Regions from separate parts of the Sinorhizobium mexicanum genome, predicted to be linked through region 1. Evidence: predicted binding sites of a transcription regulator. Region 1 holds the regulator's gene; the other holds the start of a gene.

Region 1 (7,868 bases):
CGCCGCCATTGTTGCGCGCCCAGTTGAGGAATTTGTCCTGCGGCTCGGAACCGAGCGGCACCGCCATGTTCATGCGATATCCGAAACGCGCGGAGCCTTCGATCAGCGAATGAAGGACGTTGTTGCCGTCGCCGGTCCAGGCGATCGTCTTGCCCTTGACCGGTCCGCGGTGCTCCTCGAACGTCAAGATGTCGGCCATGATCTGACAGGGATGCGTATCGTCGGTCAGGCCGTTGATGACCGGCACCGTCGCGTGTTCGGCGAGCTCCAGCAGCCGCCGATGGTCGGTCGTGCGGATCATGATCGCGTCCACATAGCGCGAAAGCACCTTGGCGGTGTCGCCGATCGTCTCGGCCCGGCCGAGCTGCATTTCAGTTCCGGAGAGGAACAAGGTCTCGCCGCCGAGCTGGCGCATGCCGACGTCAAAGGAGACACGCGTGCGGGTGGAGGGCTTCTCGAAAATCATCGCGAGCATCTTGCCGGCGAGCGGGCGTTCAGCGGTGCCGTCCTTGGTCGCCGTCTTGCGAACGCGTGCGTCGTCGATGATGGTCCTCAAGTCGCCAGCCGCCATCGCCGAGATGTCGAGAAAATGTCTGGTACCTGTCATGCTCAAGAATTCCTGTCGTAAAAGTCCGGCCGATCAGGCCGCGGCGTTGCCGTTGTTGCTCCTGACCGCTTCAGCGGCGCGCTCGATCCTTGCGAGCCCTTCTCGGGCCTCGGCCGCGGTGGTGATCAACGGCGGCAGCAGGCGCAGCACGTTTTCGCCGGCCGGAACCGCAAGCAGCTTCTCGGCACGGATCGCTTTCAACAGGTCGGCCGAGGGCACTTTTGCCTTGATGCCGAGCAACAGCCCGTCGCCGCGGATTTCCTCGATCACGTCCGGGAAACGGTCCTTGAGCGACGCGAGCCCCTGCCGGAAGACAAGCGCCACTTCGCGCACCTGCTCCAGGAAGCCGTCGGCGAGAACGATGTCGAGAACCGCGTTTCCGACCGCCATTGCCAGCGGATTGCCGCCATAAGTCGAACCGTGCGTGCCCGTGACCATGCCGGCTGCCGCCTCTTCGGTCGCCAGGCAGGCGCCCAGCGGAAAGCCGCCGCCGATGCCCTTGGCGACCGCCATGATATCCGGGCGGATGCCGGCCCATTCATAGGCGAAGAGCTTGCCGGTCCGGCCAATGCCGGTCTGAACCTCGTCGAGGATCAGAAGCAGGCCGAATTCGTCGCAAAGCGCACGCAGCTCCTGCAGAAACTCCTTGCTGGCCGGGCGGATACCGCCCTCGCCCTGGATCGGCTCGATCAAGATCGCCGCCGTCTCGTCGTTGATCGCATCCTTGACCGCGGCAATGTCGCCGAAAGGAACCTGGTAGAAGCCTGGTGCCTTTGGTCCGAACCCCTCGATGTACTTCTGTTGGCCACCGGCCGCGATCGTCGCGATCGTGCGGCCGTGGAAGGCGCCTTCAAAGGTGATGACGTGAAATTTCTCCGGATTCCCCTTGGCGAAATGATAGCGGCGCGCAGTCTTGATGGCGCATTCCAGTGCTTCCGCACCCGAATTTGTGAAAAACACGCGGTCGGCGAAGGTCACCGCCGTCAGCCGGCGCGCCAGGCTTTCCTGGCCCGGAATTTCATAGAGGTTGGAAAGATGCCAGACCTTGTCCGCCTGCGCCTTCAGCGCCTCGACGAGGTGTGGGTGGGCATGGCCAAGCGAATTCACGGCAACGCCGGCGGCAAAATCGAGATAGCGCGAGCCGTCCTCGGCAATGAGCCAGGCGCCCTCGCCTCGCTCGAAACGCAACGGCGCGCGCATATAGGTGTCGTAGAGCGGCGTTGTTGCGGCCATGGCGAACTTCTCCTTGCGTCCTGTTGGCATCGGTATCGGGCGATCGCGTCCGATAAAAATCAAAAATGCCGCCTTTCGGCGGCGCAGGCACTATTCCCATTTCGCACCGCAATGTCAACAAAACCAAGGCTTGCCGCGAGCTTGAACGCGCGGATTCCGACGCGCGAAAAAACATGCCGCGGGGGCTTGCAAAAATGCAACGGCCAGCCAGCAAGTTGGGGAAAACTCCGAAATCGATTCGGCGCGATTCCCGCGACTCTTGCCACGGAGTCACCCTGCCAGTAGGTTAATATTCAATTACTAGACGCATGCGGCGGACCTAGTCACCAAAAGAGTTATCGCGTTGCAGCTCCGGAGTTTTTCCGGAGCTTGGTGATGGATTCTGCCATCCAACGCCGAGAACGGGGAGTGCAGAAATGAACTGGACTGACGAGCGGGTGGAGAAACTGAAGAAGCTGTGGTCCGAGGGCCTGAGCGCCAGCCAGATCGCGGCTCAACTGGGCGGCGTCAGCCGTAACGCCGTGATCGGCAAAGTTCACCGGCTGAGCCTGCCGGGCCGGGCCAAGGCGGGCGGCGCGACCACTGCCGCACGCCCGAAGCGCACCACGTCCGCCCCCCGGGCGCCGAACTATGCCGCGCGCGTCGCCACCCGCACCGTCACCCGCACCGCCGGCGCTACCGTCCTCAAGGAAGAGATCGAAGTCGATCTCGTCGCCGATCAGACCCTCGAACTCGCACCGAACGTCGTCGTCCCGATGTCCCGGCGCCTCGGCCTGACGGAGCTCACGGAGCGCACCTGCAAGTGGCCGATCGGCGACCCCCTGAAGGAGGAGTTCCATTTCTGCGGCAACGACTCGCCGGAATCGTCGCCCTATTGCAGCTATCACACGCGGCTCGCCTATCAGCCTTCCGCCGAGCGCCGCCGTATGCGCTGACCGGCCTCAAGCGAACGCAATTGAAAAAGGGGCGGTGACGCCCCTTTTTTTGATGCCTGCCGAGGAGGCCGCCGGCTTTCAGCTTTCAAGCGAATAGCCGGCACCGCGCACGGTGCGAATGACATCGGGCATGTTCGAGAAATTCAGCGCCTTGCGCAGACGGCCGACATGCACATCCACGGTGCGCTCGTCGACATAGATATCATGTCCCCAAACGCCGTCGAGAAGCTGCGAACGGGAGAAAACGCGCCCCGGCGAGGACATCAGGAACTCCAGCAGCCGGAACTCCGTCGGTCCGAGCCGGACTTCGCGGCTACGCCTGTGGACGCGGTGCGTCTCGCGATCGAGCTCGATGTCGCCGCAACGCAACAGCGTCGAAAGCACCTCGGGCTTGGCACGCCTGAGCATTGCCTTCACCCTCGCCATCAGTTCCGGCGTCGAAAACGGCTTGACGACATAGTCGTCCGCGCCGGTAGCGAGACCACGAACCCGCTCGCTTTCCTCGCCACGCGCGGTCAGCATGATGATCGGCAGACGCTCCGTTTCCGGCCTCTGCCGCAGCCGGCGGCAGAGTTCGATGCCGGAGACCCCGGGCAGCATCCAGTCGAGGATCAGGAGATCGGGCAACCGCTCCTGAAGCCGGATTTCAGCCTCGTCTCCACGCAAGATCGTATCGACGTCGAAACCTTCGGCCTCGAGATTGTAGCGTAGGAGAACGCTCAGCGCCTCCTCGTCCTCGACAACGGCTATCTTCGGCAACATTCGGTCATGCTCCTTCCCACGCGCGGGTGCCATCACGCCACCGCGACACTCTGTGGCCGCGAAAAATCGCGACCGGGACAAGATCAACGCATGCACCAGGGCATGCGGCTATCGGGCGCTCTAGCACTTTGATTTCCAGAGCATCTTATCCGCTTTCAACGATTCCTTTTGAAAGCGGGATGCTCTAGTCCGTCACTGAGCCCAGCGTCGACGTATTATCGTCCTTCGGCCGTTCGCCCTGCGGCTGGGCGCCCGTCGCCATGTAATAGATCGTTTCGGCAATGTTGGTCGCGTGGTCGCCGATACGCTCGATGTTCTTGGCGCAGAACAGAAGATGCGTGCACGGCGTGATGTTGCGCGGATCTTCCATCATATAGGTCAGCAGTTCGCGGAAAAGCGACGTATAGATCGCGTCGATCTCCTCGTCGCGCTCGCGGATGCTGTTCGCCTTTTCCGGCGAGCGAGAAGCGTAGACGTCGAGCACCTCCTTGAGCTGGACCAGGGCCAGCTCCGCCAGATGCTCCAGGCCCCGCGCAAGCTTGCGGGGGATGCCGGATCCGGCGACCGCGATCACGCGCTTGGCAGTGTTCTTGCCGAGATCGCCCACGCGTTCCAAATCGGCGGCGATACGGATCGACCCCATGATCTCGCGAAGATCCGAGGCCATTGGCTGACGCTTGGCGATGGTGACGATCGCCTTGTCACCGATCTGGCGCTCGGCATCGTCCAGCATCGCGTCGTCGGAAATCACCTTCTGCGCCAACGCCAGGTCGGAATTCACCAGCGCCCGGACGGAATCGGCCACCATCTGCTCGGCAAGGCCTCCCATTTCCGAGACGCGGCGCGTCAGATATTTGAGCTCGTCGTCAAAAGCCGACGTGATGTGTGTAGATGACATGTTTCGTTCCTCGAACTCGCAAACCGGTTGACCAGATCACTTCCTTGTTTCGTTGAAACATTGAAATGATCTAACTCTTTGAACTTACACAATTCCGGACGGAAAACCGTTTCACACTCTCCCTGGAATTGCTCTGTCGCCTGGCTTAGCCAAACCGACCCATAATGTAGTCCTGCGTGCGCTGGTCATCCGGATTGGTAAACATCTTGTCGGTATCGTTCTCCTCGACGAGATTGCCGAGGTGGAACATGGCGGTGCGCTGCGAGACGCGCGCGGCCTGCTGCATCGAGTGGGTCACGATGACGATCGTGAAGTTGGCGCGCAGCTCGTGAATGAGTTCCTCCACCTTGGCGGTGGCGATCGGATCGAGCGCAGAACAGGGCTCATCCATCAGGATTACTTCGGGGCTGACAGCTACGGCGCGCGCAATGCAGAGACGCTGCTGCTGGCCGCCGGAAAGGCCGGTACCCGGCTCGTGCAGCCGATCCTTGACCTCATTGAAAAGACCGGCCTTCTGCAGGCTGGTTTCGACGACCTCGTCGAACTCCGCCTTGGTACGGGCGAGGCCATGAATACGAGGACCATAGGCGACGTTCTCGTAGATCGACTTCGGGAACGGGTTCGGCTTCTGGAACACCATGCCGACACGGGCCCGCAGTTCCACGACGTCGATCGACGGGTCGTAGACGTCGTCCTCGTCGAGCGTGATCTTGCCGGTCACGCGGCAGTTCTCGATCGTGTCGTTCATGCGGTTCAAGGTGCGCAGAAACGTCGACTTGCCGCAGCCCGACGGACCGATCAAGGCTGTCACGGTGTTTTCACGGATATTGAGGTTGACGTCGAAGAGCGCGCGCTTCTCGCCGTAATAGACCGACACATCCTTGCCGATCATCTTGTAGGGCACAGTATTCATTTTCAGATCCAGAGCTTTTTCCACTGCAGCTTCCGACATCATGTTCATAGTCCTTACCCCACTACCAGCGGCGCTCAAAGCGACGCCGCAAGAGAATTGCGCCCAGGTTCATGAAGACGAGGAAGATCAGGAGAATGATGATCGCTCCCGAGGTCCGCTCCACGAAGGCGCGTTCCGGCTCGTTCGCCCACATGTAGATCTGCACCGGCAGTGCCGTGGAGGGTTCCAGCGGCGACCCCGGAAAATCGACGACGAAGGCCACCATGCCGATCAGGAGCAGCGGCGCGGTTTCGCCGAGTGCGTGCGCAAGGCCGATAATCGTGCCGGTCAGAATGCCCGGCATGGCAAGCGGCAAAACATGGTGGAAGATCGTCTGCATCCTCGACGCGCCGAGACCGAGTGCCGCCGAACGGATCGACGGCGGCACGGCCTTGAGCGCCGCGCGCGTGGCGATGATAATCGTCGGCAGCGTCATCAGCGTCAGCACGAAGCCGCCCACGAGGGCCGCCGAACGCGGCATGCCGGCGAAGTTGATGAAGACAGCAAGGCCGAGAAGACCGTAAACGATCGACGGTACGGCCGCGAGATTGTTGATGTTGACTTCAATCAGATCAGTGAGCCGGTTCTTCGGCGCGAACTCCTCGAGATAGATCGAGGCGGCGACACCGATCGGCAGCGCCAGCACCAGCACGATCAGCATCATGTAAAGCGATCCGACGAGCGCGACGCCCACGCCCGCCGCTTCCGGGCGGCTCGACGCGCCGAAGGTGAAGATGCCGGTGTTGAAGCTCTTCTTGAGCACGCCGGCATCGGCAAGCTGGTTCATCCAGGCGACCTGCTGGTCCTTGACCCTGCGCCTGCCCTCGTCCACCGAAAGGTCGATCTGCCCCTTGAAAGCGGAGTCGATATTCGCCTCGGCGAGCATTGTGACCGGTACGGTCTGGCCGATCAACGATGGATCGGCAACGACCATGTTACGCAGCTGCATGCGCGCGCTGGGCGAAATCATATCCGTCGCCTGCTTGAGCAGCGGCCGCTTCGTCGGATCAAGGCCGAGCTGCTTAACCAGAGCATTGCGGACGAGCACCGGATAGTTTGCGGTCATCAAAGTTTTGGGATCTGTGGCGCGTTCGTTCTTCGGATCGATCACCTTCTCGGTGAACTCGATCGGCAGCGTGATCGTCGTCTGCAGGAAGGCGGTGTAACCGTTGGAGACCACCGTCGAGATGAGGATCGCCAGAAACAAGAGGCCAAGGGTGATGGCCGTGATGCCGTAGGCGCGAAAGCGCCGCTCTGCCGCATAACGGCGCTTGATGCCAATATCGCGGCGGGTTTCGGCAGGACGGGTGGAGACCTTTACCGTGGGGGAGGCAAGCTCGGTCATTCGTACTGTTCCCGATATTTGCGCACGATGTAGAGCGCGTAGATGTTGAGGCAGAGCGTGATGACGAACAGCGTGATGCCGAGCGCAAAGGCGACCAGCGTCTGCGGCGACGTGAACTCCAGGTCGCCCGTCAACTGATGGACGATCTTGACCGTAACCGTCGTCATCGGCTCGAAGGGGCTCAATTGCATGCGCGCCGCGACACCGGCGGCAAGCACGACGATCATGGTTTCACCGACCGCGCGCGAGGCCGTCAGCAACAACGCGCCGACGATGCCGGGCAGTGCGGCCGGCAGGATGACCCTCTTAACCGTCTCCGAACGCGTGGCACCAAGGCCAAGGGAGCCATCGCGCAGCGCCCGCGGCACCTGGGTGATGATGTCGTCGGACAACGAGGACACGAACGGAATGAGCATGATGCCCATGACGATCCCGGCCGTGATGACGCTCTGCGCCTGAATGAAATTCTGGTAGTTGCCGGTGATGAGACCGCTCAATTGCGCCGAAATATCGCGCAGGAACGGGCCAACCGTCACGAGCGCAAAGAAGCCGTAGACGATCGTCGGGATGCCGGCGAGCACCTCGAGCAGCGGCTTCGCCGTCGAACGCAGCCGCGGGCTTGCGTATTCAGCCATGTATATGGCCGCAAAGAGCCCGATGGGCACCGCGAACAGCATCGCGACGAAGGCGATATAGAGCGTGCCGCCGAGAAGCGGCAGGAGACCGAACTGGCCCGATGTGCCGCTGCTGCCGGCTGCCGCGAAGCGGGGGTCCCAAACCGTGCCGAAGAAGAACTCGACAGGCGATACCATGGTGAAGAAGCGCGCCGCTTCCGACAGCATCGACGTGACGATACCGATCGTCGTGAGGATGGCGATCGACGAGGCTACAATCAGCGAAGCGAGCATGACGCGCTCCACCTGGTTGCGGGCGCGAAAACGGGCACTGATGTTGCGGATCGCGTAGATGCAGCCCGCAACGGCGACGAGCAGCACGACAGCGCTCATCAGCCAGCGACTCGTCGTTCGCATTTCATTGAACTGCTGGGCGGCCTTGATCATGTACGGCTCGCCTTCGCCGGCAAGAGCCACGCCCTTGGCGGCGAGCGTTTCGCGCAGGTTGGCGGAGCCGCTTTC
Region 2 (7,868 bases), 1.6 Mb from region 1:
GACCTCGATCAGGATAATCTGGAACTTCTGAGAGACGGACGCGTGCATTTCGTCCTGCACCACGACTTGAAGATGGACGCGCGCACGGCCTTTCGCACCATCATGGAGAGAAGAGCGACCCTCCCCGGCTCGGGAAGCCAACGCCTTTCCGCGGTCGAAGTGATCACGCCCTATAATCTGCCGGTTGGCTGAGGCCGCAGTCAGGCGGCGCCATGCAACGGAATCACTCCGGCTGATATCGCACGAACGCGAATGCCTCTCCCGTCGGCGACCAATTCGGGACATTCATCGTTCCCTGCCCGCCGAAGAGCTCGAACAGCACCAGCGCATTGCCGCCTTCCGGGTCCATCAGGCGAAGCCTGACGTCAAGGTCGCGCGGATGGTCGAAGATGTCGCCGTCGTAGGAGAGCACCAGCAGGTGTCGGCCATCGGGCGAAGGATGCGGAAACCAGTCGCCATAAGGGCTGTCGGTGATGCGTTGCACGCCACTGCCGTCTGGTCGAATCCGCCAGATCTGCATGCGGCCGGTGCGGCTTGAATTGAAATAGATCCAATGTCCGTCGGGCGACCAGTCCGGTCCGTCATTGCGACCTTCGCCCATCGTCAGCCGGCGCTCGCGGCCGCCATCGACCGCGATCGTGTAGACATCGAAGACCTGATCGCGAATGCCGCAATAGGCGAGTGTGCGCCCGTCCGGAGACCAGCCGTGCCAATAGGACGGCAGGTTCGGCGTGATCAGACGGGGGACGCCGCCCTCGATCGGCAGGACGTAGATCGCCGATTTGCCGAATTCTGTTTTGTCACTGATGACGAGCTTTTTCCCATCAGGGGAAATGCCGTGGTCGTTGTTGCACTGGCGGGCAAAGCCCGTGTCGATCTCCATCGGTTCGGTGCCGTCGAGCGCGAGACGATAAAGCCGGCCGTCGCCATTGATGACCAGATAGCGTCCATCCGGCGACCAGTTGGGTGCCTCGACCAGCCGTTCCGTCTGCCAGACGATGCGCGTCTCGCCGCTGCCGACGTCGAAGATCTCCACCGAGCTGCGCATTGTTACCCCCTGTCGCGGAAGCGATTGGTAATCGGGTAGCGCCGGTCGCGACCGAAGTTCTTCTTGGTGATCTTCACGCCTGGCGCCGACTGCCGGCGCTTGTATTCGGCGATATATAGCAGGTGTTCGACACGATGAACGGTCGGTTCGTCATGCCCGCGGGCGACGATTTCCTCCGTGCTCATCTCCTTTTCCACCAGGCATTCCAGAATGTCGTCGAGCACCGGATAGGGCGGCAACGAATCCTGGTCGGTCTGGTTCGGCCGAAGTTCAGCGGACGGCGCCTTGTCGATGATGTTCTGCGGAATGACCTCGCCGGAAGGTCCCAGCGCGCCCGGCGGCACGGCGCCGTTGCGCCAGCGCGAAAGGGCGTAGACCTGCATCTTGTAGAGATCCTTGATCGGGTTGAAGCCGCCGTTCATGTCGCCGTAAAGCGTGGCGTAGCCGACCGACATCTCGGACTTGTTGCCGGTCGTCACCACCATCGAGCCGAATTTGTTGGAGATCGCCATCAGGATCGTCCCGCGCGTACGGCTCTGGAGGTTCTCCTCGGTAATGCCGGATTCGGTGCCCTCAAACGCGTCAGAGAGCGCGCTTAGGAAGCCCTCGACCGGCTCCTCGATCGCAACTGTATCGTAGCGGCATCCGAGCGCCTTGGCGCAGGCCTCGGCGTCCTTCAGTGATTCTTGCGAGGTGTATCGGTACGGCAGCATGACGGTGCGCACCCGCTCCTCGCCAAGCGCATCGACGGCGAGCGCCGTACAAATCGCGGAGTCGATGCCACCCGAAAGGCCGAGCACGACATTCTTGAAGCCGTTCTTGTTGACATAGTCCCTGAGCCCCAGCATGCAGGCGCGATAATCCGCCTCGTCGCTTTCCGGTATGCGTGAATTGAGCCCATTCGACGAGACCCAACCATCCTCGCCGCGCCTCCATTCGGAGATTGCGACCGCCTCCTCGAACTGACTCATCTGGAAGGCGAGCGACTTATCCGCGTTGAAGGCGAAGCTCGCCCCGTCGAAGACCAGTTCGTCCTGACCGCCAAGCTGGTTGGCATAGATCATAGGCAGGCCCGTCTCGATCACCTGCTTCAGGACGACCTGATGGCGAACATCGACCTTGCCGCGGTAGTAGGGTGACCCGTTCGGGGAAAGGAGGATTTCGGCGCCGCTTTCCTTGAGTGTTTCGCAGACGCCGAGATCGCCCCAGATGTCTTCGCAGATCGGTATGCCGACACGCACACCGCGGAAATTGACGGGCCCGGGCATGGCGCCGGCGTCGAACACCCGCTTCTCGTCGAACTCGCCGTAGTTCGGCAGGTCAACCTTGTCGCGGATCGCAACGATCTTGCCTCCGTCCAGGACCGCAATCGAATTGTGGCGGAGCGCTCCGGCCTGACGGGGAAAGCCGATGACGACGCCCGGGCCTTCATCACCCGTATCGGCGGCGAGCCTCTCGACGGCCTGCAGGCAGGCCTTCAGAAATGCCGGTTTCAGAACGAGGTCTTCCGGCGGGTAACCGGAAATGAAGAGTTCGGTGAACAGGAGCAAATCGGCGCCTTGGCGCGCTGCGTCCGCGCGCGCCTCGCGTGCCTTCGCCAGATTGCCGGCGATGTCGCCTACGGTCGGATTGAGCTGGGCCACGGCAATCCGTAGCGTTGAGGGAGCGGCTTTCTGTGCAGTCATGAGCGGGGCCTGTGGATCTCTTCTCAGCGATTACTTCTGACATACGTCCTGTTCTTACCGCATACCGCGGCAAAAAACCCACAGCCAATCGCGATCAACTCAAAAATTCCGAAAAATTCTGCATTTCCCGGCCTTTACACGGCGCGATGGCGATCTTTTCGTGCGCGTGGAACTTGCGGCCGTCGAAGCTGGTTTAGCCATTCATCCCCTGTTCAAGATGACAGTCGTATGACAGTTGAACGACAGATTTATGAAAATTGGAGACGCCGTTGGCCAGTATCGATTCCGCCGCCGCGAGACGCTCCCGGACCTTTGTCGATAGGTCTGGGCCCTCCGTCAGAAACGCCAAGGCGCTGGCTGGCACGCGCAGCGCGTTCTTCTCTCTTTTTATTGCTGCCGCGCTTGTGTTCGCGATCGAACTTATCGTGCGCCAGTCCCTTGCCGAGACGGTGGCCTATTTCATCGATCCCATGCGTCCGGCCTGGACGACGATCGCTGTTTTCTTCCTGGTTCTGCTTGCAGTCGACGCACTCTTCGGCCGCGAGCACAAGGCGGCCCTGCTTGTCGTGCCGCTCGCCATCCTGCCGGCATTCATCAGCGAGCAGAAGCAGGTCTTCCTTTCCGATCCCCTTTATCCGACCGATTTCCTTTTCGGTCGGCAGATCATGGAATTGATGCCTGTCCTTGTTAAGGATCGCCCGTGGACTGCCGTCGCAGTCGTGGTCGGCTTGATCGCCATGATCGCCACCATCGGCCTGCTCCTGCGCTATGCCTGGCGGAACTTTCCCAAGCTGACGCGCAGGGAGCGTCTCGTTCGCGTCGGCTTTGCCCTGCCGCTGCTCGTCGCGTTCTGGCACATCATGGACTACAACCAGTTTTCGTGGATCCGCGACCGCTTGCGGGTGATTCCGATCATGTGGGACCAGACCGAGAACTATCGCCACAACGGTTTTGCGCTTGCCTTCGCGATCAACTTGCCGATGGCCAGTGTCAGCGCGCCGGCGGGCTACATGGCCGATGCAATCGACCGCATTCCGGTGAAGCCGCTGCCTGCCGGAACGACGCATCGCGGCAAGCCGGATGTGATCGTGGTCATGAGCGAATCCTTCTGGGATCCGACTCGCCTGCCGAACGTGAAGTTTTCGTCCGATCCGATGCCGACGGTGCGTCAAATGCAGGTGGGCAATGTCTTCTCGCCGGAATTCGGCGGCATGACAGCCAATGTCGAATTCGAGGCGCTGACCGGCTTTTCGAATGCGTTCCTGCCCTATGGCAGCATCCCCTACCAGCAATATATCCGCAATCCGATCCCCTCGCTCGCAACCTTCTTCCGTAGCGAAGGTTACGTCGCGCGCGCCATCCATCCCTTCCAGGGCTGGTTCTGGAACCGGAACGCCGTCTACAAGGCATTCGGCTTCGACGCGTTCCGCTCGGAAGAGAACTTGCCGGCGATGCAGAAGCGCGGGATCTTCGCCTCGGACGAATCGCTGACGAAGGAAATCATCCGCCAGGCGGATGCCATGGAGGACCCGTTCTTCTTCTTCACGGTGACGCTGCAGGGCCATGGACCCTACGAACCGAACCGCTACGCGAAGAACACGATCAAGGTCGAGGGCAACCTCCCGGAAGGCGACCGCCAGGTGCTCGCGACCTATGCCCAGGGCATCAAGGAAGCGGACGACAGCCTGAAGATGCTGATGGACTGGGCGAAGAAACGCGACCGCGAAACGATCATCGTGCTCTTCGGCGATCATCTGCCGCCGCTCAACACGGTCTACACCAACACGGGTTACATGAACGACGTGACCGCGTCCCGCAAGGGTTCGAAGGAACAGATGAAGGCGCAGCACGAAACGCCGCTCGTCGTCTGGTCGAACAAGACCGGCCCGAAGAAAAACATCGGGACGATCAGCCCGGCCTTCCTTTCCTATCAGATCCTGAAGCAGGCCGGCTACGAGCACCCCTACTACACGGGCTTCCTGGGCAAGGTTTACGACCAGTACCGCGTTGTCGACCGCTATATGGTGGTGCGCAAGAACGGCAAGGATGTTGCGGAGTGGTCGCGGCAGCCGAAGGTACCCGCATCGCTACGCGACTACCGCTTCCTTCAGCACGACATCATGTTCGGCAAGCGGTACAGCACGGAACGCTTCTTCAAGTCCCACGCCGAGCTCTTCCCCGCCGGTTCCTAAATCCCGACGGTCGGCGCGTGAACCGCCCCGACCGTCGCCGTCCCGCCGTCCTCCGCGCAACAACTGTGGATGCGCTCTTTCGCGCACCACCGGGGCTGCTGACGGACACCGCTTCACAGTTTTACGGCACCGTCCTAAATAGCCTCCGAGCTATTTCCGGAGGCCAGCATGCCGCATCTCAACGAAATTTCCCAAATTCTCCTCGGCAAACCCAGTAGCCAGTTGAGCGAAATCGAACGCCGCATCCTGACGCATGCGAGAGAGCGACGGCCTCTTTCGACGGACACGCAGGCGGCATTCGATACCAGCCTTTCCTTTGGTGCCCGGCTCGCCGATGCCATCGCACGCGTCGGCGGCTCCTGGACCTTCATCCTCGGCTTCTGCGCCTTCCTCGTCGCCTGGGTCGTCATCAACTCGATCCTCCTCGTACGTGGCGCATTCGATCCCTACCCGTACATCTTCCTCAATCTGGTGCTTTCGATGCTGGCGGCGTTACAGGCGCCAGTCATCATGATGTCGCAGAACCGTCAGGCCGAACGGGACCGCTTCGCCGCCTCCAAGGACTACGAGGTCAATCTCAAAGCCGAGGTCGAGCTGATCGCTCTTCACCACAAGGTGGATGACGTCCTGCTCCGCGAAATTGCCGAACTGCGCTCCGAGCTTGCCAACCTCAATCGTCAGCTAGCGCAGTCCATGCCCGTCACGGGCCGCGGCGAGGAATCGGCGGGAAAATAGCGTGGCGGCGCCACAGGCACCTGTCAGGCCAGCCGGCTTTGCCATGCTCTGGAAGCACAAAATGCGTCGTCTCTAATGCAATGCGAATGAAGGCGCGGACGGAGGGGTAAAGTTGCTCAACTTATTGGAGTATGAGAAAATTAACCTTTAAGGCGCACCCTCAAAATGCAGGGTATTAGAGATGCAGCGACCGTTACCCTTCAAAACTGCTGCATCCTCCAATCTGGAGTACCTAATACGATGGCCTGCAAACGGCCCGCGATAGAGCGGGACTATGAGAACATGACGAGCTCTCCGCCAGCTTAATGCAAATATCCGCCGCTGCGGTGCTCGTGGCGCGGATCTTCGCCTGAAACAAACAATCAACTTGCACGTTAAGCGCAAGGTTGAAATGCTATTGAGTTGTCAGAGCAAGGCTGTGTGTTGCCCGGAACACGCGTCAGTTGCCGTGTCCCGTTGCAGCGCCATTGGGGGCATGCGCGCAGATGCAGCGGGTTGCGGGAAAGGAAAGCGTTGAGCAAAAGAGCCCACCTGGTTTCACGGTGGAGGCTTTGCTGCAAAATCCGGAATTCCGGCCTGCCCTGCAGGTGGGAGCACGCAACCTCATCTCGCTGAACGATCTCTTTCCGCGCGTCGCCCGCATGGTGGCGGCCCACCAGAAGTGGATACTCAGCCACGCAGCCTATGCGCTCCACCTCGAGCGCGACCGCAACGACCCCGACTCAGGCGTCACGGCAGCGCGCTTGCTGAAGCTGATGCGCGAAACCGGCGGGGCGAGCCGGAACACCGCGACTGCATTTCTTGCAGAACTGCTCGCCTACAAACTGCTCCGGCCCGCCAGCGGCGGCCGAACCAGGAGGACGCGCCCCCTTGAACCGACGGAGGTCAGCCAGCATGCGATGCAACTCTGGTTCAAGAGCCAGATGGGCACGCTCGACCTCTTGGACGGAGGAACAAGAGTCGAGCGCATCGAGGCCGACATCGCCATTTTCGAACGCGCCCAGCCGATTGCCGCACGGCGCCTCCTCGCCGACAGCAAATGGACGCAGCCTCCGCAAGGCGTCGCCGTCTTCGTCTGGTCGGAGTCTGGCGGAATACTGCTTGACGACCTGATGGCGCGCCCGTCGAGTCTTGTTCCGGAGAACGGAAGAGTGTGGATCAACGTCAACCTGGCGGCACTCGCAGAGCACTACGCCATATCGAACACCCATGTCCGCCGCCTGTTTTCAAACGCGGAGAAGTCCGGCTTTATCGGCAGGCCAGATGATGGGACGCGCGGCCAATTCTGGCTGAGCGAACGGCTGGTCGAGCAATATGCCTTCTGGCAGGCCGTGAAGTTCGAAGCCCTGGCAGGCGCCTTCGATCGGGCAGCGAAGACGCCGGGACAATAGGCAAGCGCCGTCAGGCGCGGCCCTGGTCAAACTTCGGCAGTTCGTCGTCGACGTCGTAATAGTCGCCCTTGTCGGCGCAATAGATGTGATAGCCGGGTTCGAGCCGCGTCGGCTCCTCGAAAGTGCCCGCAAGTATCGACGTGTAGTCGAGTGCGTCGGCCTTCCAGAAAAGCGCCGATCCGCAGGACCGGCAAAAGCCGCGCTGCGCCTCCGGGCTCGAACGATACCAGGTGACATTGTCCGCGCCTTCGACATCGATGTCGTTGTTTTTCACATTCGTCGCGGCGTAATAGAGGCCCGTTTGTTTCCGGCACTGCGAGCAATGGCAGAAGATGACCTCCCGGAGCTTGCCGCGCGTTTTGAACCGCACAGCGCCGCAAAGGCAGCCGCCTTCATGAATTTCCATTGCCGTCCTCCCGTCGTTCCGTTCGCGCTACTGCGTTTGTCCTTAAATCGGAGCCGATTTAAGGACAAAAACATACAGCCATGCAAAGCGCTGCAGCGACATTTGTGCGTCTGAAAAGACGCGCCGCGCTGTAGAATAAAAAACCGGGCCAGCTTTATCGGCCGGCCCGGTCCTGTCAAATTCAGATGATGCGCTGATCGTTCAGAAATTTTGAACTAGGCGTTTCTCATCCCCAATCAGCCGTTGACGACCATCTTCTTCTCGTCGCGGCCGCCCTTCATGCGTTCGGCAAGCAGGAAGGCGAGTTCGAGTGCCTGGTCCGCATTCAGGCGCGGATCGCAGTGCGTGTGGTAACGGTCGGCGAGATCGTCGCCGGAAAGCGCGCGCGCACCGCCGGTGCATTCGGTGACG

What was found. The regulator PhoB, encoded in region 1, activates phosphate uptake and scavenging genes when phosphate is short. The targets are predictions, from matches to a motif close to TGTCATNNANCTGTCAT.
Region 2: a site for PhoB is predicted at 2,951-2,967, ahead of FKV68_RS10485 (LTA synthase family protein). Genes of this name have one in related genera too.

Annotation. Positions count from the first base shown of each region.
Region 1 is NZ_CP041238.1:633,021-640,888, reverse strand. Features, by position in the region: gene argF (ornithine carbamoyltransferase) at 1-607, opposite strand, end outside; gene FKV68_RS02985 (aspartate aminotransferase family protein) at 641-1,840, opposite strand; gene FKV68_RS02980 (GcrA family cell cycle regulator) at 2,257-2,775, shown strand; gene phoB (phosphate regulon transcriptional regulator PhoB) at 2,854-3,537, opposite strand; gene phoU (phosphate signaling complex protein PhoU) at 3,722-4,435, opposite strand; gene pstB (phosphate ABC transporter ATP-binding protein PstB) at 4,581-5,396, opposite strand; gene pstA (phosphate ABC transporter permease PstA) at 5,410-6,732, opposite strand; gene pstC (phosphate ABC transporter permease subunit PstC) at 6,729-7,868, opposite strand, start outside.
Region 2 is NZ_CP041238.1:2,226,130-2,233,997, forward strand. Features, by position in the region: partial or broken gene FKV68_RS10470 (LacI family DNA-binding transcriptional regulator) at 1-192, shown strand, start outside; gene FKV68_RS10475 (TolB family protein) at 224-1,048, opposite strand; gene FKV68_RS10480 (NAD+ synthase) at 1,051-2,733, opposite strand; gene FKV68_RS10485 (LTA synthase family protein) at 3,003-4,925, shown strand; gene FKV68_RS10490 (DUF1003 domain-containing protein) at 5,094-5,660, shown strand; gene FKV68_RS10495 (hypothetical protein) at 6,203-7,051, shown strand; gene FKV68_RS10500 (GFA family protein) at 7,062-7,457, opposite strand; gene FKV68_RS10505 (class II 3-deoxy-7-phosphoheptulonate synthase) at 7,694-7,868, opposite strand, start outside.